Regions from separate parts of the Arthrobacter sp. BGA-UO-ETr-C19 genome, predicted to be linked through region 2. Evidence: riboswitches for the same ligand, from Rfam matches in the RefSeq annotation. Region 2 holds a riboswitch; each other region holds the start of a gene.

What was found. A riboswitch is a leader RNA that binds a small molecule or an ion and turns the genes downstream of it on or off. The one in region 2 is predicted to bind cyclic di-AMP.
Region 1: it holds a riboswitch for cyclic di-AMP, as region 2 does, so the genes downstream of both, AC57BR_RS01425 (LysM peptidoglycan-binding domain-containing protein) here and AC57BR_RS02740 (M23 family metallopeptidase) in region 2, are expected to answer to the same signal.
Region 3: it holds a riboswitch for cyclic di-AMP, as region 2 does, so the genes downstream of both, AC57BR_RS03345 (aggregation-promoting factor C-terminal-like domain-containing protein) here and AC57BR_RS02740 (M23 family metallopeptidase) in region 2, are expected to answer to the same signal.
Region 4: it holds a riboswitch for cyclic di-AMP, as region 2 does, so the genes downstream of both, AC57BR_RS13220 (NlpC/P60 family protein) here and AC57BR_RS02740 (M23 family metallopeptidase) in region 2, are expected to answer to the same signal.

What each region holds. Positions count from the first base shown of each region.
Region 1 covers NZ_JCAQPC010000006.1:86,066-89,682, reverse strand. Annotated here, with positions in the region: gene AC57BR_RS01435 (NAD(P) transhydrogenase subunit alpha part 2) at 1-192, shown strand, start outside; gene AC57BR_RS01430 (NAD(P)(+) transhydrogenase (Re/Si-specific) subunit beta) at 189-1,562, shown strand; cyclic di-AMP (ydaO/yuaA leader) riboswitch at 1,724-1,894, shown strand; gene AC57BR_RS01425 (LysM peptidoglycan-binding domain-containing protein) at 1,898-2,845, shown strand; gene AC57BR_RS01420 (YybH family protein) at 3,141-3,554, shown strand; gene AC57BR_RS01415 (purine-cytosine permease family protein) at 3,551-3,617, shown strand, end outside.
Region 2 covers NZ_JCAQPC010000007.1:147,131-150,747, reverse strand. Annotated here, with positions in the region: gene serC (phosphoserine transaminase) at 1-11, opposite strand, end outside; gene AC57BR_RS02745 (iron-dependent transcriptional repressor DtxR) at 357-1,052, shown strand; cyclic di-AMP (ydaO/yuaA leader) riboswitch at 1,202-1,441, shown strand; gene AC57BR_RS02740 (M23 family metallopeptidase) at 1,453-2,277, shown strand; cyclic di-AMP (ydaO/yuaA leader) riboswitch at 2,414-2,583, shown strand; gene AC57BR_RS02735 (C40 family peptidase) at 2,636-3,346, shown strand; gene AC57BR_RS02730 (NlpC/P60 family protein) at 3,448-3,617, shown strand, end outside.
Region 3 covers NZ_JCAQPC010000008.1:59,204-62,820, forward strand. Annotated here, with positions in the region: gene AC57BR_RS03335 (response regulator transcription factor) at 1-737, shown strand, start outside; gene AC57BR_RS03340 (sensor histidine kinase) at 741-2,354, shown strand; cyclic di-AMP (ydaO/yuaA leader) riboswitch at 2,449-2,612, shown strand; gene AC57BR_RS03345 (aggregation-promoting factor C-terminal-like domain-containing protein) at 2,618-3,511, shown strand.
Region 4 covers NZ_JCAQPC010000021.1:37,045-40,661, forward strand. Annotated here, with positions in the region: gene AC57BR_RS13215 (GGDEF domain-containing protein) at 1-480, shown strand, start outside; gene AC57BR_RS13220 (NlpC/P60 family protein) at 675-1,451, opposite strand; cyclic di-AMP (ydaO/yuaA leader) riboswitch at 1,455-1,620, opposite strand; gene AC57BR_RS13225 (SulP family inorganic anion transporter) at 1,800-3,302, opposite strand; gene AC57BR_RS13230 (GTP pyrophosphokinase) at 3,309-3,617, opposite strand, start outside.

The DNA.
Region 1 (3,617 bases), on a different contig from region 2:
CTGGCGGTGGTCCTCGCCACGGCGAACCTTGTGGGTGGCTTTGTGGTGACGGACCGCATGCTGGAGATGTTCCGCGGCCGCAAGGAAAAACCAGCCAAGCCCGTTCCCGAGGTCGGAGCCCCCGACGTTGGCGCCCAAGGGCAGGGTGTCCCCCCGGGTGAAACCAAGGAAAACACGGAGGCCACGCGGTGATCCTCCTCGACCCCAGCGTCACCGCCCTGCTGTACCTCGCGGCCGCCGTCTTCTTCATCCTGGCGCTGAAGGGCCTGAATTCCCCGCGCACCGCCCGCCGCGGCAACCTCATCGGCGCCTTCGGTGCGCTGGTCGCCGTCGTTACCGTCTTTTTCTCGACCCGGCTGGACAACGTCCCCCTGATCCTCGGCGCCATAGCCGTCGGTTCCGGTGTGGCCGCCCCCGTGGCCAGGCGCGTCAAGATGACCCAGATGCCGCAGCTCGTCGCCCTCTTCAACGGGGTGGGCGGCGGCGCCGCCGCCCTCGTGGCGCTGCTGGAACTGCCGCATGCGGAGGACGCCTGGGTGCGCGTCGCCGTCGTCTTCACCCTGCTGGTGGGGGCGGTGTCCTTCGCCGGCTCAGCCGTGACGTTCGCGAAGCTGCAGGAGCTCATGACCACCCGCCCCGTGGTGTTCCCCGGCCTGCCGGTGCTCATGGGCGCGGTGCTGCTCGCCGCCGTCGGTGCCGCGGCCGCCGTGGTGACGGGCGGGTCTCTCGTGCTGGCGCTGCTGCTCCTGCTGCTGGGCCTGGTGGCAGGCGTGCTGCTGGTGCTGCCGGTGGGCGGCGCAGACGTGCCGATTGTCATTTCGCTGCTCAACGCCTTCACCGGCCTCGCGGTTGCCGCGTCCGGACTGGTGCTGGGCAACGTGCTCCTCGTGGTGGCCGGGACGCTCGTGGGGGCGTCGGGCACCATCCTCACCCGGGCGATGGCCGCGGCCATGGGCCGCAGCGTGGCCGGCATCCTGTTTGGCGCGTTCCGGGGAGGTTCGACGGCGGGATCCACCGCCGTGAGCGACCGTCCGGTCCGTTCGTCCAGCCCGGAGGACGTGGCCGTGCTGCTGGGCTACGCGCAGCGGGTGATCATCGTTCCCGGCTACGGCCTGGCCGTGGCGCAGGGACAGCACACCGCGGCAGAGCTGGCTCAGGCCCTGGAAGCCCGGGGAATCCGCGTGGACTTCGCCATTCATCCTGTGGCGGGACGCATGCCCGGGCACATGAACGTGCTCCTCGCCGAAGCCAATGTCCCGTACGAATCGCTCAAGGAAATGAGCGAGATCAACTCCGAGTTCCGCACCGCTGACGTCGCGCTGGTGGTGGGGGCGAACGACGTCGTGAACCCCGCAGCGAAGACCACCGCCGGCTCGCCCATCTACGGCATGCCGATCCTCGAGGTGGCGGACGCACGCCAGGTGGTGTTCCTCAAACGCTCCATGCGGCCCGGGTTCGCTGGGATCGAGAACGAACTCATGTTCGAGCCGCAGACCACGCTGCTGTTCGGCGACGCGAAGGAGTCCCTGACGAAGGTGCTGGGGGCGGTGAAGGCCCTGTAGGGTGGGGCCTTCGGGGACTGTGTACCCCGTTACCGGGAGGTCCGTCCCGCACCCCGCCGTTACCGAAATGTGACTTTTGGTGTGGAGGTGCGATAGCCTCGGCCGGTGCCCTGGTTCCGCTCAGGGCATTCCCGGGCAGATGCCGAGCCCTGCCGCTGACCGGGATCCGTTCGCTATCACCAACAGGCAGGGACGGGGGAACCACCTTTTTACCGGTCTTGCCAGTCAAGGCCTAGGGGTTAAGTCCAGACGCTCCGCCTAGAGGCGGGCAGGACCGGGTGACTCCCATCCGAACCCGACAGCTCACCCCGCAGGCATGGGAGAGGCAATCCACCATGTCACGTAAGTTCACGCCCGCGCGCCACCGCGCCACCCCGACGACGTCCATCGCCCTGCAGGGCCTGTCGTATTCCCTCAAGTCCAACGCCGCCTCGGTTGCCAAGCCGGCGGCCGCCGCCGCCGTCGCTTCCGGTCTTCTCTTTGGCGCCGGTGCACCCGCCCATGCAGGTGCCTACGCCCCCGAGACGCCGGACGCCGCCGCACAGTCCGCCACCGGCCAGGCGCTGGGCGCGCCGGCCGCCGCTGCCCAGTCCGTCGCTGGCCAGGCGCTCGCCGCCCCGGCCGCACCGGCAGCTCCGGCCCCGGCAGGCGGCGGATCTGCTGTTGCCGGTGCGTCGCACACCGTTGAGCCCGGCGACACCCTTGGTGCGATCGCAGCACGGCACGGTGTCAGCCTTGATGCACTTCTGGCAGAGAACGGCCTGTCCCTGGCCTCGGTCATTTACCCCGGTGACCAGATCTTCATCCCCGGGCCGGGCGCAGCCGCAGTGCCTGCGGCCCCGGCAGCACCCGCAGTACCCGAGGTTCCTGCCGCGCCGGCAGCCCCTGCGGCCCCGGCTGTCCCGACCGGCATGGGGATCTACAACGCCTCCGCGTCGATAACGCCAGCAGCAACCGCTCCGGCAGCCAGCGGCGTTGGCGCAGCCATTGTGTCCTCCGCCCGGGCGCAGCTCGGTGCCACCCAGGACTGCACCGTCCTGGTGGAACAGGCACTGCGCTCCGTCGGCAAGTCCGTGGGTGACCTCGCGCCCGCGCAGTTTTACCAGTACGGCACTCCGGTCTCGGCCCCGCAGCCCGGGGACCTGATGATCAGCGCCGGACACGTCGGCGTCTACATCGGCGGCGGGCAGGCCATCAGCAGCGGCATGAACGGCGTCAACGAAACCATCGTGCACCCGGCCTCCTGGCTCACCGGCGCCACGTACGTGCGGGTGAACGCGTAATTAGGGTGAACGCCTAACAGGCGGGACGCATTACACAGCAGCGGCGGGTGCATCGGCACCCGCCGCTGCCGCGTTTGGTGGCCGTTGGAATACCGGAGAGATTGCTCAGCGCCCGCCACACGGCTCCGCGACCGCCCACGGCTACGCGGCGGCGGTCGGCAACTGAAACAAAAGTCACTTCCACGCAACAATTGTTGACCTATGGATACCCGGGCGGTTAACTGATGGCCTGACCGGATGTGAGCTGGGGCACGTCACGGCTGAAACTTTGCAAGCACGCCGAGAGTGAGTTCCCGTGGACCTAATCACCACCGCCGAGGTTGAGGCAGCAGCGACGAGGCTGATGACTGCCTTCGCGGCCACCAACACAGACGACTACTTCGACTGTTTCGCGCCTGATGCGACGTTCGTCTTCCATTCCGAGCCGGACCGCCTCACCTCGCGCGGGGAATACCGCGCCCTGTGGCAGAGCTGGCTCGAGGATGGTTGGCGGGTCGCAGGGTGCGCAAGTTCCAAAGCGGACATCCAGATAGCCGGCCCAACCGCAGTATTCAGCCACGATGTCGAAACCGTCATCGATGTGGCCGGTACAAGCGAGACCCTTCACGAGAGGGAGACCATCATTTTCACCAGGACGGAGTCTGGCAGCGTGCTCGCGGTTCATGAGCATCTTTCTCCGGCGCCTGCTAACCCGAAGGTCCTCTCATGACAAAAGATTCCAAAGCCCCCGCCGTGACTGAGGTTGAAAAGCACGGTATCGAACCGATTCCCG
Region 2 (3,617 bases):
GTGTCGCTCACAGTGGCTCCAATTTTCGGCATGGAAGTGCGGTTCGGCTGGGTCGGGGCGATGGCCGGCAGGCAACCATGACCGCCACGAAGACCCTCCTTATTCTGCCCGAAGCGCGGATAACGCAGGAACACGGCCCCGTCATAGTCCAGTCATTGAGACGGTGCCTGCCGGCTGCCCTGCGGATTATCCGGACTAATTCAAAATAGGCTAAGCTGGCACTGAACGTACGGGCAGAGCGCCGGTGCTGCGCCGCCGTCGGATATGCGACCGCCGCTGCAGCTTGCCGGACCCCGGTGCGGCGGGCCCGCGGTACGGTGGGACGGACACATACTGTGCTCGAGGAGCTGAGCTGAATGACGGATCTGATCGACACCACGGAGATGTACCTTCGCACCATTCTGGAGCTGGAGGAAGAGAACATCGTGGCGCTTCGGGCACGCATCGCCGAACGCCTCCGCCACTCGGGCCCCACCGTTTCGCAGACCATCGGCAGGATGGAGCGCGACGGCCTCGTCGTCGTCTCGGGTGACCGCCACCTCGAGCTGACCGAAGTGGGCCGGAAACGCGCCACCGAGGTGATGCGCAAGCACCGGCTCGCTGAACGCCTCCTCGCGGACGTTATCGGCCTCGACTGGGCCTACGTGCATGACGAGGCCTGCCGGTGGGAGCACGTGATGAGTGAACGGGTGGAGCGCAGGATCTACGAGTTGCTCGACCACCCCACCGAGTCGCCGTACGGTAACCCGATCCCCGGCCTGGCAGCACTGGGCGGGCAGCCTGCCCGCCCCTTCTCGGACGGCGTGGTGAACCTGCTCGATGCCATGACCGGCTACGGCCCGGAGTCCAAGGTCACCGTCAGCCGCCTGGCGGAACCCATCCAGGTGGAGCCTGAGCTGCTGCTCCAGCTGGATGAAGGCGGGATCCGGCCCGGCGCCGCCGTCTCGCTGGAGCGTGTGGGGGAGTACATCTCTGTCCGCGTGCCCGGTTTCGAAGGCGCCCTTGAGCTGCCGCCGGAAGTTGCTGCGCACGTGTTCGTACGCGTCGGCTAGCTTCCAAGCGCCCCCCGGGCGGATGCCGCGGCCTGTCTGACATCTGCAGGCAGGATGACCTACCACTTTTGCACAGTGAATATAACGGAATTATTACTGCGTCCTTTAATCGCCTATAGTTAAACGGCGACGCCGATACAAAAGCGTTACCTGATCTGGAGCCGAACCCTGCCAGCAGATCAGCAGCAAGTCACCCACTGGCAGGGGCGGGGGAACCACAACCGGCTGTTTCTACAGCCTTGGGGTGAAGTCCGCAGCAGCAAGTCTCTTCCGCAGAAGGAATCCTCCTGGGATACCCCTGTGCCGGAATGGCTTGTTACGGCGGACCGGGTCCGAACTCTCTGACCCGAATCCGACAGCTAACTTCGCAGGCTATCCAGAGAGGAAGCAGTACTTGTCCATGCAGAATGCCCGGGGCCGCCGCCGCGCGTCCGGTCCCGCTCCGGAGCCGCGCCTCGCGGAGGCCGTTGCCGCGGACCGTCCCCGGGACGCCCAGCGTGAAGCGCGCCGCCGCCGCCGGGGTCCGTTCCGCCAGGTTACGGATTTCGCCTCAGCCAGTGGCGTTGGGCAGAAAGCCGGCGTAGCCCTTGCGGCCACAGGCCTGCTGCTGACAGTTACTGTCCCCGCCACCAGCCCTGTCCTGGCTGCCGGAGAGCAGCAGGGAGGGGCGTCAGCGTCCGCTGCCTCACCGGCCCAGCCGAAGGTATCGGCTGAAGCGGCGGCAAAGATCGACTTCAGCCGCACGTCGGTCTCCACCACCGGTGACCCGGACGGAAAGCTCAAGCAACTCCTGAGTGCCCAGTCGGCCGGCAGCATCAGCCGTTCGGCCTCGGTGGGCACCTTGGGAGGGCCGCTGACCACGCTGGTCAAGTCCTCGCCGTTCGGTTACCGGGTCAGCCCGATCACCGGCGGCGCCGGCGAGTTCCACCGTGGGCAGGACTTCGCCGCCCAGTGCGGCACCGAGGTACTGGCCGCAGCCAGCGGCACGGTGACGTTCGCCGGATGGCACCCCTACGGGGGAGGCAACCGCGTGGTGATCGATCACGGGAACGGCCTGGAGACCACGTATAACCACCTGTCGTCCTCCAGCGTCCAGGTTGGCCAAAAGGTCACCCGGGGCGAAGTGATCGCCCTCAGCGGGACCACAGGGGCCTCCACCGGCTGCCACCTCCATTTCGAAGTGATGGTCAACGGCGACGTCGTTGATCCCACCGGCTGGCTCTGAGGCAAGCCGAGTGAGCACTCTCATTCCTGTGACACGCCGTGACCTGAATGTGACATTGGCTCCGAACTGCTGTACCGTCTAAACCGCGTCAACTTTTCCGAAGTTGACGCTCTTGAGTGGATTGCCTAACTCTGCCACCGCTCAAGGTCCGTTCGCATTACATCGTCTGGCAGGGGCGGGGGAACCAATTTTGGTCTTCGCAAGAAGGCCTTGGGGTTAAGTCGCAATGCTTCCCAGGAAGCGGAGCGGCCGGGTGACTCCCATCCGAATCCGACAGCTCACCTCGCAGGCATTGGGAGAGGCTACCTTCGTGTCTTCACGCCACAATGCCGCGCGCCACCGCGCGCAGACGGTTCGTATGAACCCGTTGGACTCCGTGTCCAAGGCGGTTAGCGCCAATGCCGGCACAGTAGGTCGCCAGGCAGCTGTCATCGCAGCTGCTTCAGGACTCATCCTGAGCGTTGGCATGCCTGCCAACGCAGCCGACGCCAACATTGGTGTTTCCGCCTCCTCGGAGACCGGATCCCAGGCCGCGCAGCTTGCTGTGACCGCCGCGCCCACCGCCACTGTCTCCTTCGAGCGTCCTGCCGTCACTACGGTGGCAGCCCCGGTCGCCGAAACCATCGCTCCGCAGTCGAACGATGAGAGCCAGACGGCCGACGCAGGCCAGGCCGCCAATGAGATCGCAGGTGCGGCCCAGGCCGTCACCGCCAAGTCCACCGATGGTGCGGCCTCCGCCGCAGCTTCCGGACTGGCCGCAATCGCATACACCGGCATCGGCAGCCCCTACGTCTGGGGCGGCACCACGCCCAGCGGCTGGGACTGCTCCGGCTTTACCCAGTGGGTTTACGCTCAGGCAGGCATCAGCATTCCCCGCGTCAACGCGTGGAACGCCATGAAGCCCACCTCCACGCCTGCTCCCGGCGACCTGGTCATGCAGAACGGCGGCGCCCACGTGGGCATCTACGTCGGCAACGGCATGATGATCAGCGCGCTGAACCCCTCGCAGGGCACTCTCCTGCACGCGGTGTCCGCAACGGGCACGTCCGCTTTTTACACCCTTCGCTAAGAATCCGATTCGAGGCGGGCCGGCTTACCCCCAAGATGCCGGCGCGTCGATAACCCATGGCCTGCTACCGCGGGTCCGTGGAACACGAAAGAGAGAAATTAATGACTACTCGTGCGACCATTGCACGGCACCGCGCCGAGGTCACGAAGACCAACTCGCTGGCTGTCATTGCCAAGGCTGTCGGCGACAACGCCGGTGGCGTGGGCCGCCAGGCAGCAGTTATCGCTGCTGCTTCCGGTCTTGTCCTGACCAGCGGCATCGCCGCCAACGC
Region 3 (3,617 bases), on a different contig from region 2:
CCACTTCGCACTCCATGACCAACAACCTTCCCCATCTGACCCACCCGGACGGCTCCCCCATCCGCGCCCTCGTGGTTGACGACGAACCGAGCCTCTCCGAGCTCATGAGCATGGGCCTGCGTATGGCCGGCTGGTCGGTCGCCGTCGCTGCCGACGGCCCCGAGGCCGTGAAACTCGCCAAGGAGTTCCGCCCGGATGTGCTGGTGCTCGACGTGATGCTTCCCGGGTTCGACGGCGTCGAGCTCCTGGGCAGGATCCGCGCCTTCGCACCGGAAGTCCCGGCCCTGTTCCTCACCGCCAAGGACGCGGTGCAGGACCGCATCGTGGGCCTCGCCGCGGGCGGGGACGACTACGTCACCAAGCCGTTCAGCATGGAGGAAGTCCTGCTGCGCCTGCACCGGCTGGTCCAGCGCTCCGGCGTTGCCGCCATGGATTCCGCTGAGCTCGTGGTGGGCGATCTGGTCCTGAACCTCGACACGCGCGAAGTCACCCGAGCCGGCGACGAGCTGCAACTGACCGCCACCCAGTTCGAGCTGTTGCGCTATCTCATGGAGAACCCCAAGCGCGTGGTCAGCAAGGCCCAGATCCTGGACCGGGTGTGGAACTACGACTTTGGCGGCCAGGCCAACATCGTGGAACTGTACATCTCCTACCTGCGCAAGAAGGTGGATGCCGTCCATCCGCCGATGATCCATACGGTCCGCGGCGCGGGCTACGTCATCAAGCCGGCAGAGTAGGCCGTGGCAAACCTTTCCGGCGCAGTCCGTAGCCAGCGCCGAAGCTGGCTGAAGCCGGGTACCTGGCATCTGCGCACCCGCCTGGTCCTGGTGGCCATGGCACTGCTCGTGGCCATCTGCGGCGCCATCGGCCTGTTCAGCTACGCCAGCATGGACTCATTCTTGACCCAGCAGTTGGACAAGCAGCTCAGCGATGCCTCGCACCGCTCAAGTGAGTTCGGCCGGCCTCCGATTGGCAACCCCAGCGGAAGGCCTGATCCCCTGGACGCGCGGGGCCAAAGAGTCGGCACCCTCATCGCCCGGATTGAGAACGGCAATGTCAGCAGCGCGGGCTTCCTGGCCACCGATGCCACCCGCTCCTCGCTGTCGTCGGGGGACAACCAGCTCCTCCTGGGCCTGCGCACCGACGGTGCCCCGGTTGACCGCACGCTTTCGTCCGGCGCCTACCGCCTGATTGCCACGCAGACCCCCTATGGGGACGTCATCGTCACCGGGCTCCCCCTGGCGGAAAAGCAGAACACCCTGACCTCGCTCGTCTGGACCATCACGATTGTCTCGCTGGGCGGACTCGTGCTGATCGGCCTGGCCGGGACGGTGCTCATCCGCCGCACCATGAAACCGCTGGAGCAGCTCTCCGAGGTGGCCACCCAGGTGTCGCGCCTGCCGCTGGACGCCGGTGAGGTGGCACTCGCCGTCCGTGTCCCGCCGTCGAACGCCCATCCCGGAACCGAAGTGGGCAGCGTGGGGCACGCCCTGAACCAGATGCTGGACAACGTCTCCAACGCGCTGGAAGCGCGGCAGGAAAGCGAAATGAAGGTGCGGCAGTTCGTGGCGGATGCCTCCCACGAGCTCCGGACGCCGCTCACCGCCATCCGCGGTTACACCGAGCTGATGCGCATGACCGAAAAGTTCACCCCGGACGGCCAGCGGTCCCTTGCACGAGTGCAGAGCCAGTCGGAGCGCATGACCGCCCTGGTGGAGGACCTTCTGCTGCTTGCCCGGCTCGACGAGGGCCAGCCACTCAAGCTCAGCGACGTCGACCTCACGCAGCTCGTCATCGAGACCGTCAGCGACGAAAAAGTCATGGCGCCGGACCGGGCGTGGCACCTCGATCTTCCGGAGGAACCCGTGTCAGTCCGGGGCGATGCCTCACAGCTGCACCAGGTCCTGGTGAACCTGCTCTCCAATGCCCGCAAGCACACCCCGCCCGGCACCACGGTGACCACCGGCGTGATGCGGTCGGCCGACGGCAGCGCTGTGATTACGGTCACGGACGACGGCGCTGGCATCCCGCCTGAGTTCGTGGACAAAGTGTTCGCGCGCTTCGCCCGCGCAGACGCGTCACGGGCGACGCCGGTGCAGTCGTCCCTGGCGCCGGCAGCCGCAGCGGCTACGGGTTCTGCTGCCGGCAGCGGAACCGCGGGAACGGCCCTCCATACCGCGGCTTCACGGGGAGAACCGGGGGTCGCGTCGGCCGAGGGAACCAGCGGCCTGGGCCTGTCCATCGTGCAGTCCATTGTGGCGGCGCACGGCGGCACAGTGGAGGTCACGTCCCGGCCTGGCCGGACGGAATTTGCCGTCCGCCTGCCCACGCAAGGCGCCGCGCCGGCGTCGTGATGTCCGTTACCTAAATGTGACTTAATCAAAAGCCTCCTGTACCGTCGATAGCGTGCGGCCGCCACTAGGACCGCATGTCCGGATTGACGCCCAGCTCTGCCGCTTCCCGGATTCCGCTAGATCAGGCAGAGGCGGGGGAACCAGAGTCCCGGGCTTTCCGCATCAGCCCTTGGGGTGAAGCCGACACGTGAATTTTCCGTGCGGCCGGATGACCTCATCCGAACCCGACAGCTAACTCCGCAGGTGTTGAGAGGCAATCCACCATGTCTGAATTTAAGACTCAGGCGCGCCCTGAACGCGCCTCCAAGCAGTCCGACAGCAAGATTTCCCGTCACCGCGCCGAGCCTGCCCAGCCTAAGAGTGCATTTGGCCGTTTCGCCGCAGGCCTTCCGTCCTTCGGGCGCCGGGCAGCTGTCCTGACCACCGCCGCCGCCGTGCTCGTTGGTGTCGGCGCCGCCGGCCACGCGGCCGATCAGGCTACGCCGTCCGCCTCCGCGACGTCCGCGGCCACCGCCGACGCGGGGCAGACGCTGAGCTTCGACAAGACGCTGATCTCCGCCCTCCCCGCCCCGTCCGCGGCGTCCATCGCTCCGCAGTCGGCCGCCAAGGAGTCCGCGGCCACGGCTGCGGCGGCAACGAAGGCTGCCGCTGCCAAGGCTGCCGCCGCCAAGACTGCCGCCGCGAAAGCCGCCGCTGCCAAGGCAGCCGCTGCTAAGAATGCTGCCGCGGCCAACGCCGCCGCAGTTGCCAAGGCCCAGGCTGCCGCCACCCAGGCTGCTGCTGCCAAGGCCGCCGCTGCCAAGGCTGCCGCCGCCGCCAGGGCCAAGGCCGCGGCCCCTGTTGCCTTGAACGATCCCGCCGGCGCTCAGGCCTACGCGGCCAGCAAGCTTGGCTCCTTTGGCTGGTCCGCAGACCAGATGCAGTGCCTGAAGCGGCTCTGGACCAAGGAATCGGAATGGCGCACCACGGCCACCAACGCCAGCAGCGGCGCGTACGGCATCGTCCAGTCGCTGCCCGCCGAGAAGATGGCGAGCGCCGGGGCGGACTACCGCACCAACTACCGCACCCAGATCAACTGGGGCCTGGACTACATCAAGGAGCGCTACGACTCCCCGTGCGGCGCGCTGAACTGGCACCTGGCCCACAACTGGTACTGACAGGTTGCCGCGGCCGAACCGGCTGACGGCGAGCATTTCTGCACCTCCAACCCAACTGAGTAGCAGCACAGGGCGTTCCCACGGCTGGGAACGCCCTGTGCTGCTA
Region 4 (3,617 bases), on a different contig from region 2:
ACCCAGGACGGGCTTACCGGCCTCCTTAACCGCGGCGCGTTCCTGGAGGCGGCGGCCGAAGAGCTGGAACGCAGCAAGGCCGCCAACAGCGGGGGCTCGCTGATCCTCGCTGACCTGGACCACTTCAAGTCGGTCAACGACACCTTCGGCCACGCGGCAGGCGACCTTGCACTGCGGGCGTTCGCCGAGGCGTGCAGCGCATCGGTCCGGTCAACGGACGTTGCCGGACGCTACGGCGGCGAGGAGTTCATCCTCCTGCTCCCCGGGGCAGGCCCCAAGAGCGCGGAAATCATTGCGGGTGAAATCAGCAGGAGGCTGGCAGGGCAGCACATCCCGGAGCTGCTGCGGATGCCGACCGTCAGCTACGGCATTTCCACCTACAACGCGAAAACCAGTGATGTTGATGAGGTGATCGCGGCCGCCGACGTCGCCCTCTATGAAGCGAAATCACAGGGGCGGAACCGCACGGTCAGGGGCTGAGCCGCAGGCACCGGATCCGGAATGCATGGGGGACAATCCGGACCCGGCGATCCTGACTCGCAGCCGGAGGCTGCGGTCTTTCATCAGGCATAGCCAGTGTGTTCCACCGTCCTTGTAGAAAGGTGGGAGCACCTTGGGGGTGGCCGCGTTCCGCCGCCCCCAAGGCAGCGGAACACGGCGGTTTTTCAGCTCTGCTAGGCTGCGCGCACGAACGTGACGGGGCCGGTGGCAGTGAGCCAGGACAGCGGGTGCGCCATGGTGGCATTGATGCCGTTCATGCCGCCGCTGATGACCTTGCCGGCGCCGGCGTAGATGGCCACGTGGCCGGACTGCACCACCATGTCGCCGGGCTGCGGGGTGGAGACTACCTTGCCGTGGCTCAGGAACTGCATCGGGGCGAGGTCGCCCACGTGGATGCCGGCGGCGCCGAGGGCCTTCTCCACCATGGCGGTGCAGTCCTGCGTGATGCCAATCTGGGCGTAGGCCGAAGCGAGCATGGTTGCGTTGGCACCTGCCGCAGCCTTGACGGTGACCTTCGGTGCGGGTGCCGCAGCCTTGACGGTGACCTTCGGTGCGGGTGCTGCTGCAGCCTTGGCGGGCGCGGCGGCAGCGACGGGGGCGGCGGCAGGTGCCGCGGCCTTCTTCACCACCGGCTTTTCGACGACGGGTGCCGCCACCACGGGAGCCGGGGCCGACGTGACCGCGGTGCGTTCAAACTCGATCTTGACGCCGGAGGCAGCGTTCAGGGGAGCCTGCACCTGGCTGGCAGCCTCGGGGGCGGCGGCCGGAGCCGGCTGGGCCGGGGCGGCGCCGCCGGCGTTGGCCGCAACGGTGCCCGTGAATGCCAGCCCGGAGGCGGCGAGGATCACGGCTGCCTGGCGGCCGATGCCGGAGTTTGCGGAGGCAATGCGGGTGAACGGATTGGAGCGGGCGGCCGCAGCACGGCGGCCAGAAATAAAGCGGAACGACATGAAGAAGCCTCTCCCGATGCCTGCGAGGTGAGCTGTCGGATTCGGATGGGAGGCACCCGGCCGCGGTCCTGAGCGTGGTCAGGAACTGCGCGGCTTCACCCCAAGGCCCGCTGCAAGCAGGCCGAAAAGTGGTTTCCCCGTCTCTGCCGGACATGGGTCTTCGATTGATTCCTCGGGCTGCGGCAGAGTTAGGCAATCAGCGCGGGAGTGCCTCGTCGGTGAAAAGGCACGTTTTTCACGGTACGGGAGGCTTCGCTCAATGTCACATTAAGGTAACGGGGCCGTGTCGTTCATTTCGTATTGGCCCGCGTCAGGTAAGGGATCGGGGTCTGATTTTTGTGGTGAACCTCACTCTGCGGCGTTGAGCTTGCCGGCCAGCCGCTCCCGCATCTGGATGCTGGCCGAGTTGAGGCCGATCAGTTCCACCTCGCGGCCGTGCCTGCGGTATTTCTCCGTGACCGCGTCCAGCACGGCGATGGTTGAGGCATCCCACAGGTGCGAGGCGTGCAGGTCGATTACCACGCCGTCGATGTCCGGCTCGGCGTCGCGGGCGTAGTTGAACTGGGTGTAGAGGTCGTTGGAAGAGGCGAAGAACAGTTCGCCGTCCACGGTGTAGGTGGCCAGCGTCCGGCCGTTGAGCTCTACTTCCGTCCGCTCCACGGTGGCGAAATGGGCAACCCGGCGGGCGAACATCGCCATCGCTGCCAGCACCCCGACCCCGACGCCGATCGCCAGGTTGTGCGTGACCACCACCGTGCCGACGGTGATCAGCATGACTGCGGTTTCCGATTTTGGCATCCGCCTAAGCGTTGCCGGTGCAACAGAGTGCCAGTCGAACGTGATGGCCGAGACGAAGATCATCACCGCCACCAGCGCCGCCATGGGGATCAGGCCCACGATGTCGCCCAGGGTCACCACCAGTACCAGCAGGAAGACGCCCGCGAGGAATGTGGACACCCGGCTCCTGGCGCCGGAGCCCTTGACGTTGATCATGGTCTGCCCGATCACGGCGCAGCCGCCCATGCCGCCCAGGAAGCCGGTGACGATGTTGGCCACGCCCTGTCCCCAGGATTCGCGGGTCTTGTTGGAGCGGGTATCGGTGATGTCGTCCACCAGTTTGGCCGTCATCAGGGATTCCAGCAGCCCCACGAGCGCCATGGACAGCGAGAACGGGGCGATGGTCTGGAAGGTTTCCCACGTCAGAGGCACCTGAGGGATGAACAGTGTGGGCAGGCTTTCCGGCAGTTGTCCCTTGTCCTGGACGGTGGGGACGTCGATCCCGGCCCCTATAGCGAGGACCGTCAGGAGGACGATGGCCACCAACGGTGACGGCACCGCCGTCGTAATCCGGCGGAAGCCGACGACGATCAACAGGCCGGCGGCGACCAGCGGGTAGACGGGCCACGGAACCCCGATCAGTTCCGGCAGTTGGGCCATGAACACGAGGATGGCCAGCGCGTTCACGAAGCCCACCATCACCGAGCGCGGGATGAAGCGCATGAGCCGGGTGACTCCCAGCATGGCAAGCAGGATCTGGAATACCCCGGCGAGGATTACCGCAGCTATCAGGTGGTCCAGCCCGTGGCTGCGCATCAGCGGCGCGATCACGAGGGCGACGGCGCCTGTCGCGGCCGAGATCATGGCGGGCCGGCCGCCCACGAAGGAGATGGTGACCGCCATGGTGAAGGAGGCGAACAGTCCGATCCGGGGATCCACACCGGCGATCACGGAGAACGCGATGGCTTCGGGAATGAGGGCGAGGGCCACCACCAGTCCGGCGAGGGCCTCGGTCTTGAGGCGCCGCGGGGAACGGAGGGTGGCCCGGACGGACTGGAGCTGTTCGGGCTTCATGAAACTCTATTTCTTGGTCTGGCGGTAGCGCTCGATCTGCTTCAGCCGCCGCAGGAGGCTGTCGCGCCGCGGGTGGGGAACGGCGTCGGGCGCCTCGGCGGTGAGGTCGATGTGTTTGGTGCCGTACTGCCACAGCAGGAGGTCATCCAGCAGGCGGTCCGGTCCGGGGGAGTAGCGGTGGTCCAGGGCCCGGCGGACCTCGGTGATCCGGTTGGCGCTGAGCAGTCCGGCAAGCTGGACGGTCTGCTTGAGTCCGTGGGCCGCCAGGAGTTCGGCCGCCCATCCCCAGTCGTCATCTACTTTACGGTCTACGTG